DNA from 3 places in the Micromonospora sp. NPDC049004 genome. Region 1 is predicted to be linked to each of the others. Evidence: predicted binding sites of a transcription regulator. Region 1 holds the regulator's gene; each other region holds the start of a gene.

Evidence for each region. Region 1 encodes HrcA, which represses chaperone genes, less so after heat shock. Its sites were predicted from a motif close to GGTTNGCACNCTCNNNNNGAGNGTGCNAACC; they were not measured.
Region 2: a site for HrcA is predicted at 5,078-5,108, ahead of groL (chaperonin GroEL). Genes of this name have one in related genera too.
Region 3: a site for HrcA is predicted at 4,411-4,441, ahead of groES (co-chaperone GroES). Genes of this name have one in related genera too.

Annotation. Positions count from the first base shown of each region.
Region 1 is NZ_JBEZFG010000013.1:89,062-96,085, forward strand. Features, by position in the region: gene AB0B97_RS30000 (SDR family NAD(P)-dependent oxidoreductase) at 23-787, shown strand; gene AB0B97_RS30005 (enoyl-CoA hydratase-related protein) at 839-1,648, opposite strand; gene hemW (radical SAM family heme chaperone HemW) at 1,668-2,891, shown strand; gene AB0B97_RS30015 (DUF4870 domain-containing protein) at 2,979-3,617, opposite strand; gene hrcA (heat-inducible transcriptional repressor HrcA) at 3,843-4,865, shown strand; gene dnaJ (molecular chaperone DnaJ) at 4,939-6,084, shown strand; gene AB0B97_RS30030 (16S rRNA (uracil(1498)-N(3))-methyltransferase) at 6,086-6,820, shown strand; gene AB0B97_RS30035 (SDR family oxidoreductase) at 7,006-7,024, opposite strand, start outside.
Region 2 is NZ_JBEZFG010000005.1:464,262-471,285, forward strand. Features, by position in the region: gene AB0B97_RS18405 (S8 family serine peptidase) at 1-1,894, shown strand, start outside; gene AB0B97_RS18410 (GNAT family N-acetyltransferase) at 1,944-2,879, shown strand; gene AB0B97_RS18415 (hypothetical protein) at 2,957-3,202, shown strand; gene groL (chaperonin GroEL) at 3,261-4,883, opposite strand; gene AB0B97_RS18425 (hypothetical protein) at 5,156-6,400, opposite strand; gene AB0B97_RS18430 (cold-shock protein) at 6,521-6,724, opposite strand.
Region 3 is NZ_JBEZFG010000005.1:101,661-108,684, forward strand. Features, by position in the region: gene AB0B97_RS16650 (molybdopterin-dependent oxidoreductase) at 474-2,126, opposite strand; gene groL (chaperonin GroEL) at 2,252-3,892, opposite strand; gene groES (co-chaperone GroES) at 3,963-4,277, opposite strand; gene AB0B97_RS16665 (methyltransferase domain-containing protein) at 4,537-5,733, shown strand; gene ybaK (Cys-tRNA(Pro) deacylase) at 5,744-6,223, shown strand; gene AB0B97_RS16675 (substrate-binding domain-containing protein) at 6,402-7,024, shown strand, end outside.

The sequences.
Region 1 (7,024 bases):
CGACCAGGCAAGGAGGAGTCCGATGGGCACGCTGGACGGCAAGGTCGTACTCATCACCGGCACCGGCGGCGGTCTGGGCCGCGTCGCCGCGCTGACCTTCGCCCGGGAGGGCGCCAAGGTCGTCGGGGCCGACATCCAGATCGACGGCAACAACGAGACCGTCGACCTCGTCCGGGCGGCCGGTGGGGAGATGACGAGCATCGCTCCGGTCGACCTGACCGACCCGGAACAGGCCCGCAAACTCGTCGAGGACGCCGTAGCCGTCCACGGGGGGCTCGACGTGGTCTACAACAACGCCGCCGCGCTGCGGTTCGGCCCGATGCCGGACTTCTCGGTCGAGGACTGGCGCTACACCATCGCCGGTGAACTCGACATCCCGTACCTCGTGTCGAAGTTCGCCTGGCCGCACCTGGTCCGGCGCGGCGGTGGCGTCATCATCAACGCCGCCTCGATGGCCGGCATGATCGCCGGTCAGGTCCCCCCGATGGTGGGCCACACCGCCGCGAACGCCGGCGTCATCGGGCTGACGCGGCAGCTCGCGCTCGAAGGCGCACCCCACGGCATCCGCGCGGTGGCCGTCAGCCCCGGCCCGATCCTCACCCCCGCCAGTGAGCGGGACCTCGGTGACAACCAGGCGGCCCGGGACGCCATCACGGCCAAGACGCTCCTGAAGCGCTTCGCCCGTCCGGAGGAGGTCGCCGAGCTGGTGGTCTTCCTCGCGTCCGACCGGGCGTCGTACATCACCGGCGCCAACTACCCAGTCGACGGCGGCGCGACCGCCTGGTGACCCGACCGGACGGACGCCGGGACGCCACCGGGCGACGGTGGCGTCCCGGCCCTACCCGGCATGATCAGCGGAACCGCCCTCCAGAACGGCCGCCCATCGAGCCAATCTCTTTTCCCGAAAGGCCAGGACGCCCTCGCGCCCCTCGTCGGAGAGGAAGTACCCGGTCGAGAGGGCGGACAGCCGCGCCAGATCCGCCCGCAGCTCGGCGGTGCCCGGCCGGCGCAGCAGCTCCTTCGCGCCGGCCAGCGCGCCGGGTGCCCCGCGCACCAGCGAGTCGCAGTAGCGCCGTACCGCGTCGTCCAGCCCGTCCGCCGGCACGGAGGCCGTGACCAGGCCGATCTCGGCGGCCCGTCGGCCGTCGAAGGTGTCGCCGGTCAGGTACAGCTCGGCGGCGGCACGCGGGTGCAGGCGGGGCAGCACGGTCGCCGAGATCACCGCCGGGATCACCCCGATCCGCACCTCGGTGAAGGCGAACGTCGCCTCGTCGGCGCAGACCGCCAGGTCGGCGGCCGCGATCAGGCCCAGCCCGCCGGCCCGGGCCGGCCCGGCGACCCGCGCGAGCACCGGCTTCGGGCAGTCCCAGAGCGCCGCCAGCACATCGCCCAGCATCCCGGCCGGCACCGTTCCGCTGGCGTACGCCGCGGCGGTCTCCTTCAGGTCCGCGCCCGCGCAGAACACCGGGCCCGTGTGGTCCAGCACGATCACCCGGACCGCGTCGTCGGCCACCGCCTCGGCAAGCCCGGCCAGCAACTGGGTCATCAGGGCGGTGGAGAGCGCATTGCGGTTGTGGGGGCTGTCCAGGGTGAGGGTGGTCACCCCACGGGCCGTGGCGACCCGCACGAGGACGTCGGGAGAGGTCATGCCGGGCACACTAGTGGCCATGCCCGGCGTCCTTCCAGATGGTGAGACCGTCCCCGTCGACGGATCGCTGCCCGCCACCGCCACCTCGGCGGTCGGCGCGCGCGGCTTCGGCGTGTACGTCCACGTTCCGTTCTGCGCCAGCCGCTGCGGCTACTGCGACTTCAACACCTACACGGCAGCCGAGCTGGGCGGGGGCGCCAGCCGGGAGGCGTACGCCGACACCGTGCTGGCCGAGCTGGCGCTCGCCGCCCGCGTGCTCGGCGACAGCCCGCCGCCCCGGGTCGACACGGTGTTCGTCGGCGGCGGCACCCCCACCCTGCTCCCCGCCGACGACCTGGCCCGCATCCTCGACGGCATCGACCGCACCTGGGGGCTCGCCGCCGACGTCGAGGTGACCACCGAGGCCAACCCGGAGTCGGTCACCCCGGAGTCGTTGCGGCGGCTGCGGGCGGCCGGCTACACCCGGATCTCGCTGGGCATGCAGTCCGCCTCCCCGGGGGTGCTGGCGATCCTGGACCGCACACACAGCGCCGGTCGGGCCACCGCCGCCGCCCTGGAGGCCCGCGACGCCGGGTTCGAGCACGTCAACCTGGACCTGATCTACGGCACGCCGGGCGAGCGGCCCGAGGACTTCGCCGCCACGCTGGAGCAGGTGGTCGCCGCCGGGGTGGACCACGTCAGCGCGTACGCCCTCATCGTGGAGGACGGCACCCGGCTCGCCGCCCGGATGCGGCGCGGCGAGCTGGCGTACCCCAGTGACGACGTCGCCGCGGACCGCTACCTGGCCGCGGAGGCAGCCCTCGACGCGGCCGGCCTGTCCTGGTACGAGGTGTCCAACTGGGCCCGCACCGACGACGCCCGGTGCCGGCACAACCTGCTCTACTGGACCGGCGCGGACTGGTGGGGGCTCGGCCCCGGGGCGCACAGCCACGTCGGCGGGGTGCGCTGGTGGAACGTGAAGCACCCCACGACGTACGCCCAGCGGTTGGCCTCCGGCGCGTCCCCCGGCCTGGCCCGTGAGGTGCTCACCCCCGACGAGGCGCACATGGAGGACGTGATGCTCCGGCTGCGGCTCGCCAGCGGGCTGCCGCTGGCAGTGCTCGACGCGGCCGGCCGGGCCGGCGCCGAGCGGGCCCTCGCCGACGGTCTGCTGGTCGCCGGGGACTACGCCGCCGGCCGGGCGGTGCTCACCCTGCGCGGGCGGCTGCTCGCCGACGCGGTCGTCCGCGACCTGCTGCCCTGACCCGAACGCGCCGCCCGACCGGCGGTGCGCCTCGCGCCGGCAGGGCGAGCGGTGCGCCGGACCGGCCGGGGGAGCGGCCGGCCCGGATCACTTGACGAGGTTGGCCGAGAGTGGGTAGCGGTAGAGGCTGCCCTCGTTGGCCTTGATGCCGGCCAGGATGCCGAACACGGCACCGAGGATGACGGCCGCGCCGACGCCGATGAAGCCGATCAGGATGCACGAGAGCACCCAGCCGACCAGGCCGACGATCGACCAGATGAGCTGGAAGTTGAGCGCGGCGACGGCGTGCGCCCGGACCGTCGGGGACTGGGTGCCCCGGGCCAGCATCGCCACCAGCGGGGCGATCCAGCCGAGCACGCCCGCACTGACGATCATCCCGGCCGCGCCGCCGAAGTGCGCGACCAGCGCCCAGGTCTTGTCCTCGTTGTTGGCGTAGCCGCCGCCGGGGCCGCCGTAGGCGCCGCCGGTCGGATAGCCGCCAGTCGGGCCGCCCGGGGGATAACCGCCCGGCGGGGGGTAGCCACCTGGCGGAGGGTAGCCACCCGACGGCGGCTGGTCACCAGTGGGCGGCGGATAGCCACCGGCCGGGGGATACCCGGCCGGGTCGGGTGCCCCCGACAGTGGTGCGGTGGGCGGCTCGGCCGCGTAGGGCGAGCCCGGGGGAGTCGGCTCCGGCGGGTAACTGCCGGGGTCTCCCGCGCCGGGAGGGCGAGGTGGTTCAGTCATGACTGTCACGGTAGGTGTCGGCGGCAACGTCGCACCAGAGCGACACCGCCCGGTCCCGTGGGCCGATCGGCCCGCTCGGGGTGGCGCGGGCCGCACCGACGGCCTGTCGTTGATCATCGCGTCGGCGGGGGCGCCGACGTAGACTGGCACTCGTTACAGTCGAGTGCCAGGACGGCCGACGGCCCGGGTGGGCTGCCGGCCGACGTGCGACAGGAGGTGCGGAGGATGGGTCTGGACGACCGCAAGCTCGCCGTGCTCCGCGCCATCGTCGAGGACTACGTCTCCACCCAGGAGCCGGTCGGCAGCAAGGCGCTTGTCGAGCGCCACCAGCTCGGGGTCTCCCCAGCGACGGTCCGCAACGACATGGCCGTGCTGGAGGAGGAGGGCTACATCCGGCAGCCGCACACAAGTGCCGGCCGGGTGCCCACCGACCGCGGCTACCGCCTGTTCGTCGACCGGCTGTCCCGGGTCAAGCCGCTCAGCCCGGCCGAACGCCGGGCCATCGAGCGCTTCCTCGTCGGCGCGGTCGATCTCGACGACGTGGTGCACCGCACCGTCCGTCTGCTCGCCCAGCTCACCCGGCAGGTCGCCGTCGTGCAGTACCCGAGCCTGGCCCGCTCCTCGGTGCGCCACCTGGAGCTGGTGCCGATCTCCACCACCCGGCTGATGCTCGTCATGATCGCCGACACCGGGCGGGTCGAGCAGCGGCTGGTGGAGCTGCCCGCGCCGGTGCCCGCCGACGACGTCACCGACCTGCGCCGGCTCGCCAACGAGAAGCTCGCCGGCGCCCGCCTGTCCGACACCCCGCCACTGGTGCAGGCGCTGGTCGAGGAGGTGCCGTCGGAGCTGCGCGGCGCGATGACCACCCTCTCCACGGTCCTGCTGGAGACGCTCGTCGAGCGGCACGAGGAGCGCATCGCCCTGGCCGGCACCGCCAACCTCACCCGGGGCGGCCTGCTCGACTTCCAGGGCTCGTTGCGACCCATCCTGGAGGCGCTGGAGGAGGAGGTCGTACTGCTCAAGCTCATCGGCGAGACCGAGCCCAGCACGACCCGGGTCCTGATCGGCGACGAGAACGAGTTCGACAACCTGCGCGCCGCCTCGGTGGTCAGCACCGGGTACGGCCCGGGGGCCACCATCGTGGGCGGCCTCGGCGTGTTGGGGCCCACCCGCATGGACTACCCCGGCACCATCGCCACGGTGCGCGCCGTGGCACGCTACGTGGGCGAGCTGCTGGCCCAGAACTGACCAGTCAGGGCCGACGGCCGGCTGCGGCCGCCGGTCGGCGTAACGCGAGACGAACATGAGGACACGGAACGCAGTGGCCAGGGACTACTACGGCATCCTCGGTGTCAGCCGGGAAGCCTCCGATGACGAGATCAAGCGCGCCTACCGCAAGCTGGCACGCCAGTTCCACCCGGACGTCAATCCGGACCCGGAGGCCCAGGAGAAGTTCAAGGACATCAACGCCGCGTACGAGGTCCTCTCGGACGACCGCAAGCGGCAGATCGTCGACCTGGGTGGCGACCCGCTCGCCCCGGGAGGCGGCGGCGCGGGCGGTCCGGGTGGCCCCGGCGGGGCCGGCCCGTTCGTCGGCTTCCAGGACATCATGGACGCGTTCTTCGGCGGCGCGGCAGGTGGCGCCCGTGGCCCACGGCCGCGGACCCGGCCGGGCGCCGACGCGATCCTGCGCCTCGAACTCGACCTGCACGAGACGGCGTTCGGCGTCGAGGCCCCGATCACCGTCGACACCGCGGTGCTCTGCACCACCTGCTCGGGCGCCGGCACGGCCGCCGGCACCCACCTGGCCACCTGCGAGGCGTGCGGCGGTCGGGGCGAGGTGCAGTCGGTGCAGCGCACCTTCCTCGGCCAGGTGGTCTCCGCCCGGCCGTGCACCGTCTGCCAGGGCTACGGCACGACAATCCCGCACCCCTGCCCCACCTGCGCCGGCGACGGCCGGGTGCGCACCCGCCGCTCGCTCACCGTCAAGATCCCGGCCGGTGTCGAGGACGGCATGCGGATCCGGCTGGCCCAGCAGGGCGAGGTCGGCCCGGGTGGCGGCACCGCCGGCGACCTCTACGTGGAGATCCACGAGCGGCCGCACGACGTCTACTCCCGCAAGGGCGACGACCTGCACTGCCGCGTCACCGTGCCGATGACGGCCGCCGCGCTGGGCACCCGGCTCACCATCAAGACGCTGGACAGCGAGGAGACCGTCGACGTCAAGGCCGGCACCCAGCCGGCCAGCACGCTGCGGCTGCGCGCCCGGGGCGTACCGCACCTGCGCGGCACCGGCCGGGGCGACCTCTACGTGCACCTCGACGTCCGGACGCCCACCAAGCTCGACCCCGACCAGGAGAAGATGCTGCGCGACTTCGCCAAGACCCGGGGCGAGGAGGTCGCCGAGCTGACCAAGCAGGGCGGCTTTTTCTCCCGGATGCGCGACGCGTTCAACGGCCACGCCTGACGTGTCCGCGCCGCTCTTCCTGGTCGACGCGCTGCCCACCGGCGACGCGCTGACCCTCGACGGGCCCGAGGGGCACCACGCCGCCACCGTGCAGCGGTTGCGCGTCGGCGAGGAGCTGCTGCTCGCCGACGGGCGGGGTGGCACGGCCGCCGCAGTGGTCACCGCCGTCGGCAGGGGCAGCCTGGAGGTCAGCGTCACCAACCGGGAGTACGCGGACGCGCCCGTACCCCGGATCGTCACCGTGCAGGGCATCGCCAAGGGTGACCGGGGCGAGCTGGCCGTGCAGGCGATGACCGAGGTCGGGGTGGACGAGATCGTGCCCTGGGCGGCGTCGCGCTCGGTGGTCCAGTGGCGCGGCGACCGGGGCGTACGGGCGCGGCAGAAGTGGGTCGCCACGGCTCGCGAGGCGGCGAAGCAGGCCCGCCGGCCCTGGCTGCCGGTGGTGGCCGGTGCGCCCGACGAGTCGACCGCGACTGTCGCCCGCCGGATCGCCGGCGCCGCCGCCGGGTTCGTCCTGCACGAGGAGGCGCAGGAGCGGCTCACCACCGCCGACCTGCCGACCGGCGGTGAGATCGTCCTGGTCGTCGGCCCCGAGGGCGGCATCGCCCCGGCCGAGTTGACCGCCTTCCGCGAGGCCGGCGGCCGGCCGGTCCGACTCGGACCAGCCGTGCTGCGCACCTCGACGGCCGGGGTCGCGGCGCTCGCCGTGCTCGCCACCCGCCTCGGCCGCTGGTAGCCCCACCCTCGGTTCGGCGGCGGGCCGCCGTGCCCGACCCCGGCAACCTCGTCGGCGTCCTTTGCTCTGCTTCAACGGACGCAACAGTTTCGGCCCTCGGGTGTTGCGCCGATTGAAGCAGAGCAAAGGACGCGATGAGTGGCCCGGAGGCCCTGCTCACCCCGGACTGCGCTGGGAGCGGCCGGTCAGCTGCGCAGGTAGGAG
Region 2 (7,024 bases), on a different contig from region 1:
CGCGGTCGGCCGGCCGCCCCGGCCGGCCCGCCTGGTGCTGGTCGGTGGCCTGGTGGCCGGGGTGGCGCTGCTGCTGCTCGCGGCCGGGACGGGCCAGTCCGGCGCGCAGTTGCCCGCCCTGCTGACGCTGCCGCCGACGGGCTTCGCGCTGGCCGCGCTGTACGCCGCGACCTGGCGACCGACCGCCGACCAGACCGCGACCGGCCGCCCCACCGCCGACCCGACCGCGACCGGGCAGCCCACCGCCGGCCCGACCGCGACCTGGCGACCGACGGCCGACCCGGCCGGCGCCGCACGCGCCGGCCGGACGGCGACCGGTTGGCTGGTGGGCCTGGCCGCGTTCGGCCCGCTGGCCTTCACCGACCCGGAAGAGATCAGCCTGCTGCTGATCGGCACCCGGGACGTCCCGTTCTGGGTGGCGGTCGCCGCCGGGGCCGGCCTCGCCGTCGCGGTACTGGTCGCCATCGGGTACGCGGTGCTGCTGGCCCGCCCGACGGCACGCACCCCGAGTCGCCGGGTCGCCGCGCTGGCCGCTGCGGTCCTGCTGGTGACCGTGGGTGTCGTCGACGTCGGGCCCGGCCAACCCGGCCTGTACGGGGAGCGGCTGCTGGTCGTGCTGCGTGAGCAGGCCGACCTGAGCGGCATCCCGGCCGGCGCTCCCGGGCAGGCCGGACGGGACGCCCGGGCGGCGGAGGTCTACCGGCTGCTGGTCACCACCGCCGACCGCAGTCAGGCCGACCTGCGCCGCACGGCGGGGCGGCTACGACTCGACCCGGTGCCGTACTACCTGGTCAATGCGGTCGAGGTGGATGGTGGCCCGGCCGTACGGGCCTGGCTCGCGCGGCGACCCGAGGTGGCTCGGGTGCTGGTCAGTCAGCGCCTGCGGCCGCTGCCGGCCCCGGCCGGGCAGAGCCGGGGCACCGCGCCGGCGCCGACCGGCCCGGAGTGGAACATCCGTCAGCTCGGCGCGGACCGCGTCTGGTCCCAACTGGGGGTGACCGGCAGGGGGATCGTCGTCGGCAGCTCCGATTCCGGCGTGGACGGCGGCCATCCGGCGCTGCGGGCCGGGTTCCGGGGCGGGGACGACTCCTGGTACGACCCGTGGGACGGCACCCGAACGCCGAACGACCAGGGCGGGCACGGCACCCACACGACGGGCAGCGCGGTCGGGCGGGACGGCATCGGGGTGGCCCCGGACGCGCAGTGGGTCGGCTGCGTCAATCTGGACCGCAATCTGGGCAGCCCGGGGCACTACCTGGACTGCCTCCAGTTCATGCTGGCGCCCTTCCCGGCCGGCGGTGATCCGTTCACCGACGGCCGGCCCGAGCGCGCCCCGCAGGTGCTGACCAACTCGTGGGGCTGCCCGGCGATCGAGGGCTGCGACCGGGAGGCCCTGCTCCCGGCCACCACGGCGCTGGACGCCGCCGGGATCTTCGTGGTCGCCGCGGCCGGCAACACCGGCCCGTGGTGCGCGTCGATCGACGACCCGCCCGCTCCGTACGCGAACGTGCTGACCGTGGGCGCGGTGGACGCGAAGCGGCGGGTGGCCGAGTTCTCCTCACGCGGACCGGTGCCGGGCGGCATCGGCAAACCTGACGTGCTGGCGCCCGGGGTGGGCGTGGTGTCGGCCATGCCCGGCGGCGGGTACGCGGCGCTGGACGGCACGTCGATGGCGACCCCGCAGGTGGCGGGAGTGGTAGCGCTCATGTGGTCGGCGAACCCGGCGCTGATCGGGGACCTGACCAGGACCCGGCAGATCCTGCGGGACACCGCGACGCCGGCCGAACCGACGTACCGTTCCGACAACCCCACCGACGCCTGCGGCGGCCCGGCGAACGTCACGGGCGCCGGCCAGGTCGACGCGTACGCAGCCGTTCGCGCCGCCCAGGGGTGAACGAGGGCGGGGCCGGTCACCGCCGGCAGGTGATCTAGGGTCGGCGACCATGGACGCCGAGATCACCGTCGCCGAACTGAGCCCCGACCTCGCGCCCACCGTGGCGCGGCTCTGCGCGCAGGCGCTCGACCTGCCCGAGGACGCGGCCGAGGCGGCAGCCATCGTGGACGTGCTGTGGACCCGGGCCGCCGCCGACCGCGCGGTGGTGGGGCTGGGCGCGTACCGGGGGAACGACCTGGTCGGGGTGCTGCTCTGCTCGGTGTCGCCGACCGAGGCGGGCATCGGGCACGTGGACCTGGTCGCGGTGCTCCCCGACCAGCGCCGCCGGGGGGTGGGTCGCGCGCTGCTGTCGCGCGCCGAGCAGGCACTCGGCCAGCGCGGCGTCACCGAGGTGCTGCTGGCCGGGAACCCGCCGTACTACGCCTGGCCGGGCATCGACGTGCGGTACACGCCGGCGGTGTGCGCCGCCCTGGCGCTCGGCTACCACCAGGACCGGACCGCCTGGAACATGACCGCCGACCTGTCGTACGACGGGTCACCGGCCCTGCGGTCCACGGAGGCCGCGGAGCAACGGCTGGCGGGGCAGGGCATCACGGTACGCCGGGCGGAGCCCGCGGACCTGCCGGCGCTGGCCGCGTTCGCCCGGTCCACCTTCGGTGGCACCTGGGACGGCGAGCTGGCCGGGTCGGTGGGCCGCGCCGGGGCCGGCTGCCACCTCGCGGAGCGGGCGGGTGAGGTGCTGGGCTTCGCCGCCTACGGGTCGTCCCGGCCGAGCTGGTTCGGGCCGATGGGCACCGCGCCCTCCGCCGAGGGTTCGGGCATCGGCGGCGTGCTGCTGCGACGTTGCCTGCGTGACCAGCGCGCGGCGGGGGTGGACCGGGCGCAGATCGGTTGGGTGGGGCCGGTGCCGTTCTACTCCGGCAGCGCGGGTGCCCGGATCGAGCGGGTCTTCTTCCTGTACCGGCGGACCCTACCGGTGACGTGAGAGGGCAAATGGGACATGAATCCATTCGCCCGCATGAGCCATCGACGCCCCTTACCGTTTCGGTAGAGGAGGCAGCCATGACCACGGATGACGACCAGACCGAGGACGGCCCGCCGATCACCTGGAAACCGGTCGGCGAACTGCCCGGCCAACTCCCGTTCGACCGGCTCGACTACGGCGACGCCGAGCAGCTGGCCGAGATGACCACCGACGGCGAACCGCTGGCCGAGGAACCGCAGGAGATGGTGGACGCGCCGATCCAGCTGCTCCCGCCGTACGACCGGGCGCAGAAACGCCGTAACCAGCGCCCGCTACCCACCTGACGACGAACGGGGCGGACCGCGTCAGCGGCCCGCCCCGTTCGGTGTGTCGGAACTGGACTCAGAAGTCCATGTCCCCGCCACCCGGGCCAGCCGGGGCAGCCGGGGTCTTCTCCGGCTTGTCCGCGACGACGGCCTCGGTGGTGAGGAACAGCGCGGCGATCGACGACGCGTTCTGCAGCGCCGAGCGCGTCACCTTGGCCGGGTCGATGATGCCCGCGGCCAGCAGGTCGACGTACTCGCCGTTGGCGGCGTTGAGGCCGTGACCCGCTTCGAGGTTACGGACCTTCTCCACCACGACGCCGCCCTCGAGGCCGGCGTTGACGGCGATCTGCCGCAGCGGGGCGTCCAGCGCCACCTTGACGATGTTGGCACCGGTCGCCTCGTCGCCGACCAGGTCCAGCTTGTCGAAGGCGGTCTTGCCGGCCTGCACCAGCGCGACGCCACCACCCGGGACGATGCCCTCCTCGACGGCCGCCTTCGCGTTGCGAACGGCGTCCTCGATGCGGTGCTTGCGCTCCTTGAGCTCGACCTCGGTGGCCGCGCCGACCTTGATCACCGCAACGCCACCGGCCAGCTTGGCCAGCCGCTCCTGCAGCTTCTCGCGGTCGTAGTCGGAGTCGCTCTTGTCGATCTCGGCCCGGATCTGGTTGACCCGGCCCTGGATCTGCTCGGCGTCACCGGCACCGTCGACGATGGTGGTCTCGTCCTTGGTGACCACGACCTTGCGGGCACGGCCCAGCATGTCGACGCCGACGGCGTCCAGCTTGAGGCCGACCTCCTCGCTGATGACCTGGCCACCGGTGAGGATGGCGATGTCGGCGAGCATGGCCTTGCGGCGGTCACCGAAGCCCGGCGCCTTGACGGCGACCGACTTGAAGGTGCCCCGGACCTTGTTGACGACCAGGGTGGCCAGGGCCTCGCCCTCGATGTCCTCGGCGATGATCAGCAGCGGCTTGCCGCCCTGCATGACCTTCTCCAGGATCGGGAGCAGGTCCTTGACCGACGAGATCTTGCTGTTGACGATCAGGAGGTAGGGGTCGTCGAAGACGGCCTCCATGCGCTCCGGGTCGGTCATGAAGTAGGCCGAGATGTAGCCCTTGTCGAAGCGCATACCCTCGGTGAGCTCCAGCTCCAGCCCGAAGGTGTTGCTCTCCTCGACGGTGATGACGCCTTCCTTGCCGACCTTGTCCATCGCCTCGGCGATGATCTCGCCGACGCTGGAGTCACCAGCGGAGATGGAGGCGGTGGAGGCGATCTGCTCCTTGGTCTCGACGTCCTTGGCGAGCTTGGACAGCTCCTCCGAGACGCTCGCGACCGCGGCCTCGATGCCCCGCTTCAGGGCCATCGGGTTGGCGCCGGCGGCCACGTTGCGCAGGCCCTCGCGAACCAGGGCCTGGGCCAGGACGGTCGCCGTCGTCGTGCCGTCACCGGCGACGTCGTCGGTCTTCTTGGCGACCTCCTTGACCAGCTCGGCGCCGATCTTCTCGTACGGGTCCTCGAGCTCGATCTCCTTGGCGATGCTCACACCATCGTTGGTGATGGTGGGGGCACCCCACTTCTTCTCGAGCACGACGTTGCGGCCCTTGGGGCCGAGGGTCACCTTTACGGCGTCGGCGAGCTGGTTCATGCCCCGCTCGAGGCCGCGGCGAGCCTCTTCGTCGAAAGCGATCATCTTGGCCATACGGCGTTGTCCTCCTGGACACTCACGGGCCACCCGAGATGTGTCCCCCGGATGGGCCGCCTGGTGTACGCACCTTGGGACGTCGCCACCTGGCGACGACGACGTCCTTCGGCCGGGCCGGATAGCCCGCGACGACCGGCCATGTGCCGCCCCGGCGTCTCCACGCCCGGGCAACCTGGCCCCACCGTCCCGACCATTGGCACTCACGGTATGCGAGTGCCAATGACTTGTTTAGCACTCTCACCTGCCGAGTGCAAGCACGATGGACCCGCTCAGCCGAGTTCCGCAGCCAGTGCGGCCCCGTTCACCGGCGCCTCATGGGCGCGTTGCTCGGCGTACGTGATCAGCAGGCCGATCAACTGGGCGAGGTGGGCCGGCAGCGCCAGCACCGCCGTGACACCGATCACCGCCACCACCAGAACCGCGGTGCCCGGGGACGCGAACGGGTCCGTACCGATCCCGGTGGTGCCCACCGACTCCAGGACGCCCGGAACCACGGTGCCGACGATCACAGCCCCGCCCACCAGTGCCACCCGGCCGAGCAGCAGCCCGAGCCGGGCGTGGAACATCCCGAACGACCTGCCGATCGGGTTCTGCCGCTCGAACAGGTAGACCGGACCGGCCATGCTCAACGCGAACGCCAGGTAGATGCTCGGCAGGACGCAGAAGCAGAAGCCGATACCGATGAGCACACTGACCAGCAACGTCCAGCCCCACAGGCCGAGCGCCCGGCGCAGGCCGTACCGCAGCGCCGCGTCGACGCTGGCGGGCTGGCCGGTCGCCTGCTGGGTGATCACCCAACTGCCGGCGGCCCACCCCACGGCCTGCACCAGACCGATCAGCAGACTGCCGCCGACCAGCACGGCGACGAGGGTTACCAGGGTGGCGGCGAAGTTGTCCGGCAGTCCGGCGGCCGGGTCCATCTCGGCCTGCGCCTCCCAGCCGGGCGACGGGTCCAGGCCCAGCGAGACGACGGACAGCACCGCCGCCGGCAGAACCTGCGTGAGCAGCATGATCGGCACCAACTGCCGCCAGCCCCGCCGCAGCGCGCCACCGCACCGCTCGAACCAGGCCCCGACGCCGGCGCCGGGCGGAGTGACCAGGGCGTCGTTCGGGTCGAGCCCGTGACCCGGCGGGTACCAGCCGACCGGCGCCCCCGGATACCACGGCTGCCCACCGTAGGGGCCCGCCCCGGGCGGGTAGCCGCCGGTGGGCGGATAGGCCCAACCCTGCGGCGGCGCACCGGCCGAACCCCAGCCGCTCTGCGCCGGGTCCCAACCGGGCGGCGGCCCGGCCGGCGGACCCCAACCGCCCTGCGCGGTGGGATCCGGCGGACCGGCCTGGGGGGTGGGTCCCGGCGGCATCGCGGGGCCGGGGCCGTGTGCGGGCGGCCCGGGGTCTGCGCCGGAGGCCGGTGACCCGCCCGGAGCCGCGCCGGAGACGGGTGAGGTGGGGTCGGACGGGCCCGGCTCACCCGGCCCGGAGGGCGTGGTGGGTGGGGGCGACTGGTCGGTCATGAACCCTCCTCAGCATCGGCTGGAACGGCTCACGATCTTCCCGGGTGGGCGTCCGCACCGCCAGCCCCGACCGGTCAGCCGATCGGGGGCGATCCGCCAGCGAGGAGGCCGGGAATTCGCTCAGGCGATGACGCGTACGTGTTCCGCCTGCGGGCCCTTCTGCCCCTGGGCGATCTCGAACTCCACCCGCTGGCCGTCGTCCAGCGCCTTGTAGCCGTCCATCTCGATCGCGGAGAAGTGAACGAACACGTCCTGACCGCCGTCGACGGCGATGAAGCCGTAGCCCTTCTCGGCGTTGAACCACTTCACGGAACCCTGTGCCACTGTGCACTTCCCTCACTCTTGCGCAGCGTTGCCTGCCCGGGCGCGCGGCACGGCCGGACGCCCTCGAACCACCGCCTCAGCGATCGACGACGGCCGCTGAAAGGGTGACCGAAATCGCACGCTACACGAGGAGTGACGGCCGCGCACGACCCCAAATCGGGCGTATTCCCGGGCGACCCGACCGGGTCCCGGGACGGGCCGGAACGGGCCCCGGACGTCCGGTCCCGGGGGTCCTCGGCGGCCCGCCAGCGGGGCGGGCCACGCCCCGAGGCAGCTCCGGCCCCTGTGGTAGGCATGCAG
Region 3 (7,024 bases), on a different contig from region 1:
TCTCCGAAACCGCGCTCCCGATGGGGAGCGCGGTTTCGCGTCACGGCACCACGACCGCGAGGCAACTTCTGACGGACGGCGGACCGGCGCCGCCGCTCGCTCCGCCGCCATGCCAGGCCCACGCAGCCGTGCGCTGAACGTTTTCGCTCTGCCCACCCACCGGTAGGCCTGCCGTCCTTTGCGATGCCGGCGGTATGCCGGCGGTCCTTTGCTCTGCCGGCGGTATGCCGGCGGTCCTTTGCTCTGCCGGTGCTCTGCCTGCGGTCCTTTGCTCTGCCGGTGCGATGCCGGCGGTATGCCTGCGGTCCTTTGCTCTGCTTCAGCGGAGGAAACACCCCCTGTCCGAATAACGGACACGGCGTGTTTCCTGGGTTGAAGCAGAGCAAAGGAAGAACGAAGGTGCAGGTCCTCCCTTGGCCGCCGACGGGCTCAGCGCGCGGCCCCGACCGGCTCAGTGCACGGCGTGAGCCAGATCAGCGGACGTTGACGGGGACTGTGTGCCAGCCGGTGGCGCCGTCCGGGGCGACGCTCTGCGTACGCTCGGTCTGGGTTTCGCCTGTCGCGTCGGTTGCCCGGACCTGGAGCCGGTGGTCGCCAGGCGTGGCGTCCCAGCGCCAGGACCACTGCACCCAGGTGTCCACCGAGACCGTCGGGGCCAGCTCCGCCTCCTGCCAGGGGCCGTCGTCGACGCGTACCTCGACCCGGCTGATGCCCCGGTGCTGCGCCCAGGCCACACCGGCCACCGTCACCGGACCGGCGGTCAACCGGTTGCGCCGACGCGGGGCGTCGATGCGCGACTGGGTCTTGATCGGGCCCTGGGCGGACCAACCGCGCGGCACCCAGTACGCGTCGAAGTCGGCGAACCGGGTCAGCTCCAGCTCGGTCACCCACTTGCAGGCCGACACGTAGCCGTAGAGGCCCGGCACCACCATCCGGACCGGGAACCCGTGCTCGACCGGCAACGGCTCGCCGTTCATGCCGATCGCCAGCAGCGCGTCCCGTCCGTCGCGGAGCGCTGCGGTGGGGGTGCCACAGGTCCAACCGTCGACCGAGCGGCCGACGACCTGGTCGGCGTCCTGCTCCGGCTGCACCTCGTCCAGCAGTTCCCGCAGGGGTACGCCCAGCCAGCGGGCGTTGCCGATCAGATCGCCACCGACCTCGTTCGAGACGCAGGCCAGTGTGACGTACCGCTCGACCAACGGCCGGGCCAGCAGATCGGCGTAGCTGTAGGTGCGCTCGGTGCCCACCCGGCCGTGGATGCGCAGCCGCCAGGTGTCCGGGTTCACCTGCGGCACCACCAGGGCGGTGTCGATCCGGTAGAACCCGGAATTCGGGCTGACGTACGGCGCGAGCTGGGCCAGCGACAGGTCCGCGCCCGCCGGCACCGCCGGTGCCGGGGCGATCGGCGCGGGCAGCCGGATCGCGTCCCGGGCGGCGGACACACCGCGTCGACCGGACAGCCAGCGCCCGCCGAGACCGGCCACGGCCGCCGTGCCGAGCAGTACGCCGGTGCCGGTCAGGAACCGTCGGCGCGACTCCGGATCGACAGCCGGGGCCGGCGCGGCGGGGGTCACCGGCACCGGCGGGGCGGCGGGGGTCACTGGGATCGGCAGGCTCTCAGTCGGCCCGGCGGGCGACACCGGCGTGGTTGCCGAGCGGGGCTCGGCGGGTGGGGCCCAGGGCCAGGGGTCCAGCTCGAACGGGCCGGCGATGAACAGCCAGAGCACCAGGGCGCCGAGCGCGCCACCGACCAACGACGGCAGGGCGTCGAAGACGTCCGCGCCGGAGCGGGTCAGCGCGGCGGCCACACCGACGACGCCGAACGCCGCGATTCCGGCCAGGCCCAGGGCCAGCCGGCGGACCGCCAGCATCCCGAGCAGCGCGGCGAAGGCACCCAGCAGCAGTGCCGTTCCGGTCAGCAGGGCGATCTTGTCGGCGGTGCCGAAGACGTCGATGGCGAACTGCTTGAGCGGCTCGGGGACGGCGTCGACCACCACCCCGCCGACCGCGACCAGTGGCGCCGACCGGGGGCCGGTCAGCACCGCCACCGGCTCCGCGATCCCGATCGCGACGGCGGCGGCGGTCACTCCGGCCAGCGCGGCGTACCGCCGCGACGTGGTGCTCATCGGCCCAGTGTGCGCGTTCGTCTCGCCGGGTCGCCAACCACGTCAGCGCTTGGTAATGATCGCGGAGACGAACCGGGGCACACCGCCGTACGACGGTGTGCCCCGCAACGGGTGTCGCTACCGGATCAGAAGCCCGGGCCGTGCTGGTGGCCGTGGCCGTGGCCGTGCCCACCGGCGGCGGCCGGCTCGGCCTGCTCCGGCTTCTCCACCACGAGGCTCTCGGTGGTGAGCAGCAGACCGGCGATCGAGGCGGCGTTGGTGACCGCGTTGCGGGTCACCTTCACCGGGTCGATGATGCCGGACTTGGCCAGGTCGACGTACTCGCCCTTGGCGGCGTCGAGACCGTTGCCCCACTCCATGCCGGCGACCTTCTGCGTCACGACGTAACCGTCGTGACCGGCGTTCTGCGCGATCCAGCGCAGCGGCTCGACCAGCGACTTGCGCACGATCGAGACGCCGACCTTCTCGTCACCGGTGAAGCCCAGGTCGTCGTCGAGCACCGGAAGGATCTGCACCAGGGCGGCGCCACCGCCGGGCACGGTGCCCTCCTCGACCGCGGCCTTGGTCGCCGCGATGGCGTCCTCGATGCGGTGCTTGCGCTCCTTCATCTCGACCTCGGTCGCCGCACCCACCTTGATCACGGCGATGCCGCCGGAGAGCTTCGCCAGCCGCTCGGCCAGCTTCTCCCGGTCCCAGTCGGAGTCGGAGGCCTCGATCTCCTTGCGGATCTGCGAGACCCGGTCGTCGACATCGGCCTTCTGGCCGCCGCCGTCGACGATCGTGGTGTTCTCCTTGTCGACCACGACGCGCCGGGCGCTGCCGAGCACCTCCAGGCCGACCTGGTCGAGCTTGTAGCCCAGCTCCGGGGCGACCAGCTCCGCGCCGGTGGAGATCGCGATGTCCTGGAGCATGGCCTTGCGCCGGTCGCCGAAGCCCGGGGCCTTGACCGCGCAGACCTTGAGGGTCTTGCGCAGCGAGTTGACCACCAGGGTGGAGAGCGCCTGACCGTCCACGTCCTCGGCGATGATCAGCAGGGGCTTGCTGTTCTGCAGGACCTTCTCCAGCAGCGGCAGCAGCTCCTCGATCGCCGAGATCTTCTGGGTGGTGACCAGGATGTACGCGTCCTCCAGGACGGACTCCTGACCCTCCAGGTCGGTGACGAAGTTCGGCGAGATGAAGCCCTTGTCGAACTGGAGACCCTCGGTCACTTCCAGCTCGGTGGTGAGCATCGAGCCCTCCTCGACGGTGATGACACCGTCGCGGCCGACCCGCTCCATCGCCTCGGCGATCAGCTCGCCGATGGTGGCGTCCTGCGCGGAGATCGTCGCCACGTTCGCGATCGACTCCTTGCCGGCGACCTCGACGGCCCGGCCGAGCAGCGCCTCGGAGACCTTGGCGGCCGCCGCGTCGATGCCCCGCTTGAGGCCGGCCGGGTTGGTCCCGGCGGTCACGTTGCGCAGGCCCTCGCGGACCATCGCCTGCGCCAGCACGGTCGCGGTGGTGGTCCCGTCGCCGGCGACGTCGTTGGTCTTGGTCGCCACCTCCTTGACCAGCTGCGCGCCGAGGTTCTCGTAGGGGTTGGTGAGCTCGATCTCCTTGGCGATGGTCACACCATCGTTGGTGATCGTCGGCGCACCGAATTTCTTGTCCAGGACGACGTTGCGCCCGCGCGGGCCGAGGGTGACCTTGACCGCGTCTGCGAGGGCGTTGACACCGTGCTCCAGCAGGTGCCGGGCGTCGTCCGAGAAGCTCAGGATCTTCGCCATGAATGTCCCTTCGAAGCGACGCTGCCCCGGCCCGGCGAGCCGGACCGGGGCAGCGACACTGATCGGTTGCTTACTTCTCGATGACCGCGAGGACGTCGCGGGCGGAGAGCACCAGGTACTCCTCGCCGGCGTACTTGACCTCGGTGCCGCCGTACTTCGAGTAGAGGACGGTGTCGCCGACCTGCACGTCAACCGGAACCCGGTTGCCGTTGTCGTCGACGCGCCCCGGGCCGACAGCGAGGACGGTGCCCTCCTGCGGCTTCTCCTTGGCGGTGTCGGGGATCACGATGCCCGACGCCGTGGTGGTCTCAGCCTCGTTCGCCTGGACCACGATGCGGTCCTCGAGCGGCTTGATCGCAACCTTGGTCGCGGTAGTCACGGGCATACCCTCCTGGGGTACTGGTTTCGTTGCCGGCCAGCGGGGCTGACCAGCGTCAATCTGCCTCATGCCACCGGGCGGGGCCGTCGTCGCGGGTGCCGGTCCGCCTGGCGTGCGCACCCGGGTCGCGAGACCCGGAAGCTGGCACCCTCAGGGTGAGAGTGCTAATCGCAGGTTATTCCGTGGCTAGCACTCCGTCAAGGAGAGTGCCAGCGAGTCGCGCCCCGCCAGCCGGTATTTCCGCCTCGGCCGGGACAATGGCCGGGTGGATCTCGAACAGCTGGCGGCGCTGCGTACCCCTGAGGGGTCGGCCGCCCTCACGGCGGCGGCCGGGCTGGCCGGCGGTGATCCACTGGCGGCGGCGTCGGCGTTGCGCGCCGCCGGGGTGCCGCCCGCGCTGGCCGCGGCGGCGCTCACCCAGGCCGAGCTGCGTCACCGGGCGGTCGGCAAGTTCGGCCCGGCCGCCGCCGGGATGTTCCTCACCCGGGCCGGGCTGGAGCAGGCCACCCGCCGGGTCGTCGCCGAGCGTCGCGCCGAGCGCCTGCGCGCGGCGGGCGTACGCACGCTGGCCGACCTCGGCTGCGGCCTCGGCGCCGACGCGCTCGCCGCCGCCCGCTCCGGCATCCGGGTGTACGGGGTGGAGGCCGACCCGGTGACCGCCGCGATGGCCGCCGCCAACGCCGCCGCCGCGGGGCTGGCCGAGCTGTTCACTGTCGAGTGCGGCGACGCCACGGCGTTCGACGTCTCGCGGGTCGACGGCGTCTTCTGTGACCCGGCCCGACGCACGAGCGGCACCGGTCGGCGGATCTTCGACCCGCGCGCCTACTCGCCGCCGTGGGACTTCGTCACCGGGCTGGCCGAGCGAGTGCCGCGCACGGTGGTGAAGGTGGCGCCGGGCCTGGACCACGCGCTCATCCCGGCGGGCGCGGAGGCGGAGTGGGTAGGCGTGGACGGCGACCTGGTCGAGGCCGCGCTCTGGTGCGGCGACCTGGCCCAGGTGCCCCGCCGCGCGACCCTCCACCGGCAGGTGGGCGCCGAGACGCACCGTTTCCAGCTCACCGGCTCGGGCGCCACCGAGGCGTCGGTCGGGCCACCGCGTCGCTACCTGTACGACCCGGACCCGGCGGTGGTCCGCGCGCATCTCGTCGCCGAACTGGCCGACCAGCTGGACGCCACGCTGGCCGACCCGAGCATCGCCTACCTCTACGCCGACCGGCCGACCCGCACCCCGTACGCCAGGTGTCTGGAGATCACCGACGTGCTGCCGTTCTCGCTCAAGCGCCTGCGGGCGTTGCTGCGCGAGCGGCGGGTGGGCCGGGTGGAGATCCTCAAGCGGGGCTCCGCGCTCACGCCGGAGCAGTTGCGGCGGGATCTGCGGCTGGCCGGCGACCAGGCGGCGAGCCTGGTGCTCACCCGGACGGCCGGGGCACCGACCGTGTTGGTCGGCCACCCGGTCCACTAGCGTCGTCGGTGTGGCGGGACAGGGCACTCCGGCGACGGCGCTGCTGGGCAAGCGTGGGATCGCGTATCGCACCCATCCGTACCGGGTCTCCCCGGACGCGCCGAACTACGGCGCGCTGGTCGCCGAGGCGCTCGGCGTGGCGCCCGAGCGGGTGTTCAAGTCACTGGTGACCGAGGTCGACGGCGCGCTGACCGTGGCGGTCGTTCCGGTCACCGGCGAGCTGGACCTCAAGGCGCTCGCGGCGGCGGTCGGCGGCAAACGGGCGACGATGGCCGACCGGGCGGTCGCCGAGCGGGCCACCGGCTACGTGCGGGGTGGGATCAGCCCGCTCGGGCAGCGCCGACGCCTGCCCACCGTGCTTGACGAATCCGCGCTGGATCTGCCGACGATCTACGTCTCGGCTGGTCGACGCGGCCTGCAACTCGAACTGGCCGCGGCGGATCTGGTGGCGCTGACCGAGGCCCGCACCGCGCCGTTGCAGACCCGCTGACGACAGTCGTTACGTCGGCTCCCCGTGGGATACCCGGGGAGTAACAGTCGCGTTGCTGAATTGTTATCGCTTCCAACAAACTTGGCACCTGCGCGGTCTTGTGGGACCAGTGTGACGCGAAATACGTTGCCGGACACAACAAAACAACACCTCCCCCACCTCCGAAAGGACCCTGCACATGCGTAAGGGGATCCTCACCATCGCCGCCGTGGGCCTGCTCGCGACCGGCGGTTTGACCGCCTGCGGCGACGACTCCGGCTCCGACAAGCCCAGCTCCGCCAAGACCCCCAAGATCGGCGTCATCCTCCCGGACAGCAAGTCCTCCGCCCGGTGGGAGACCGCGGACCGCAGGTTCCTGGAAGAGGCGTTCAAGGCCGCCGGCGTCAAGTACGACATTCAGAACGCCCAGAACGACAAGACCGCCTTCCAGACCATCGCCGACCAAATGATCACCAGCGGCGTCACCGCCCTGATGATCGTCAACCTGGACTCCGGCACCGGTAAGGCAGTGCTCGACAAGGCCAAGTCGCAGGGCGTCGCCACCATCGACTACGACCGGCTCACCCTGGGCGGCTCCGCCCAGTACTACGTCAGCTTCGACAACGAGACCGTCGGCAAGCTCCAGGGCGAGGGCCTGTCGAAGTGCCTGACTGAGAAGAACGTCAAGAACCCCGTCGTGGCGTACCTGAACGGCTCCCCCACCGACAACAACGCCACCCTGTTCAAGGCCGGCTACGACTCGGTGCTCAAGCCGAAGTTCGACTCCAAGGAGTACGTCAAGGGCCCCGAGGACGCCGTGCC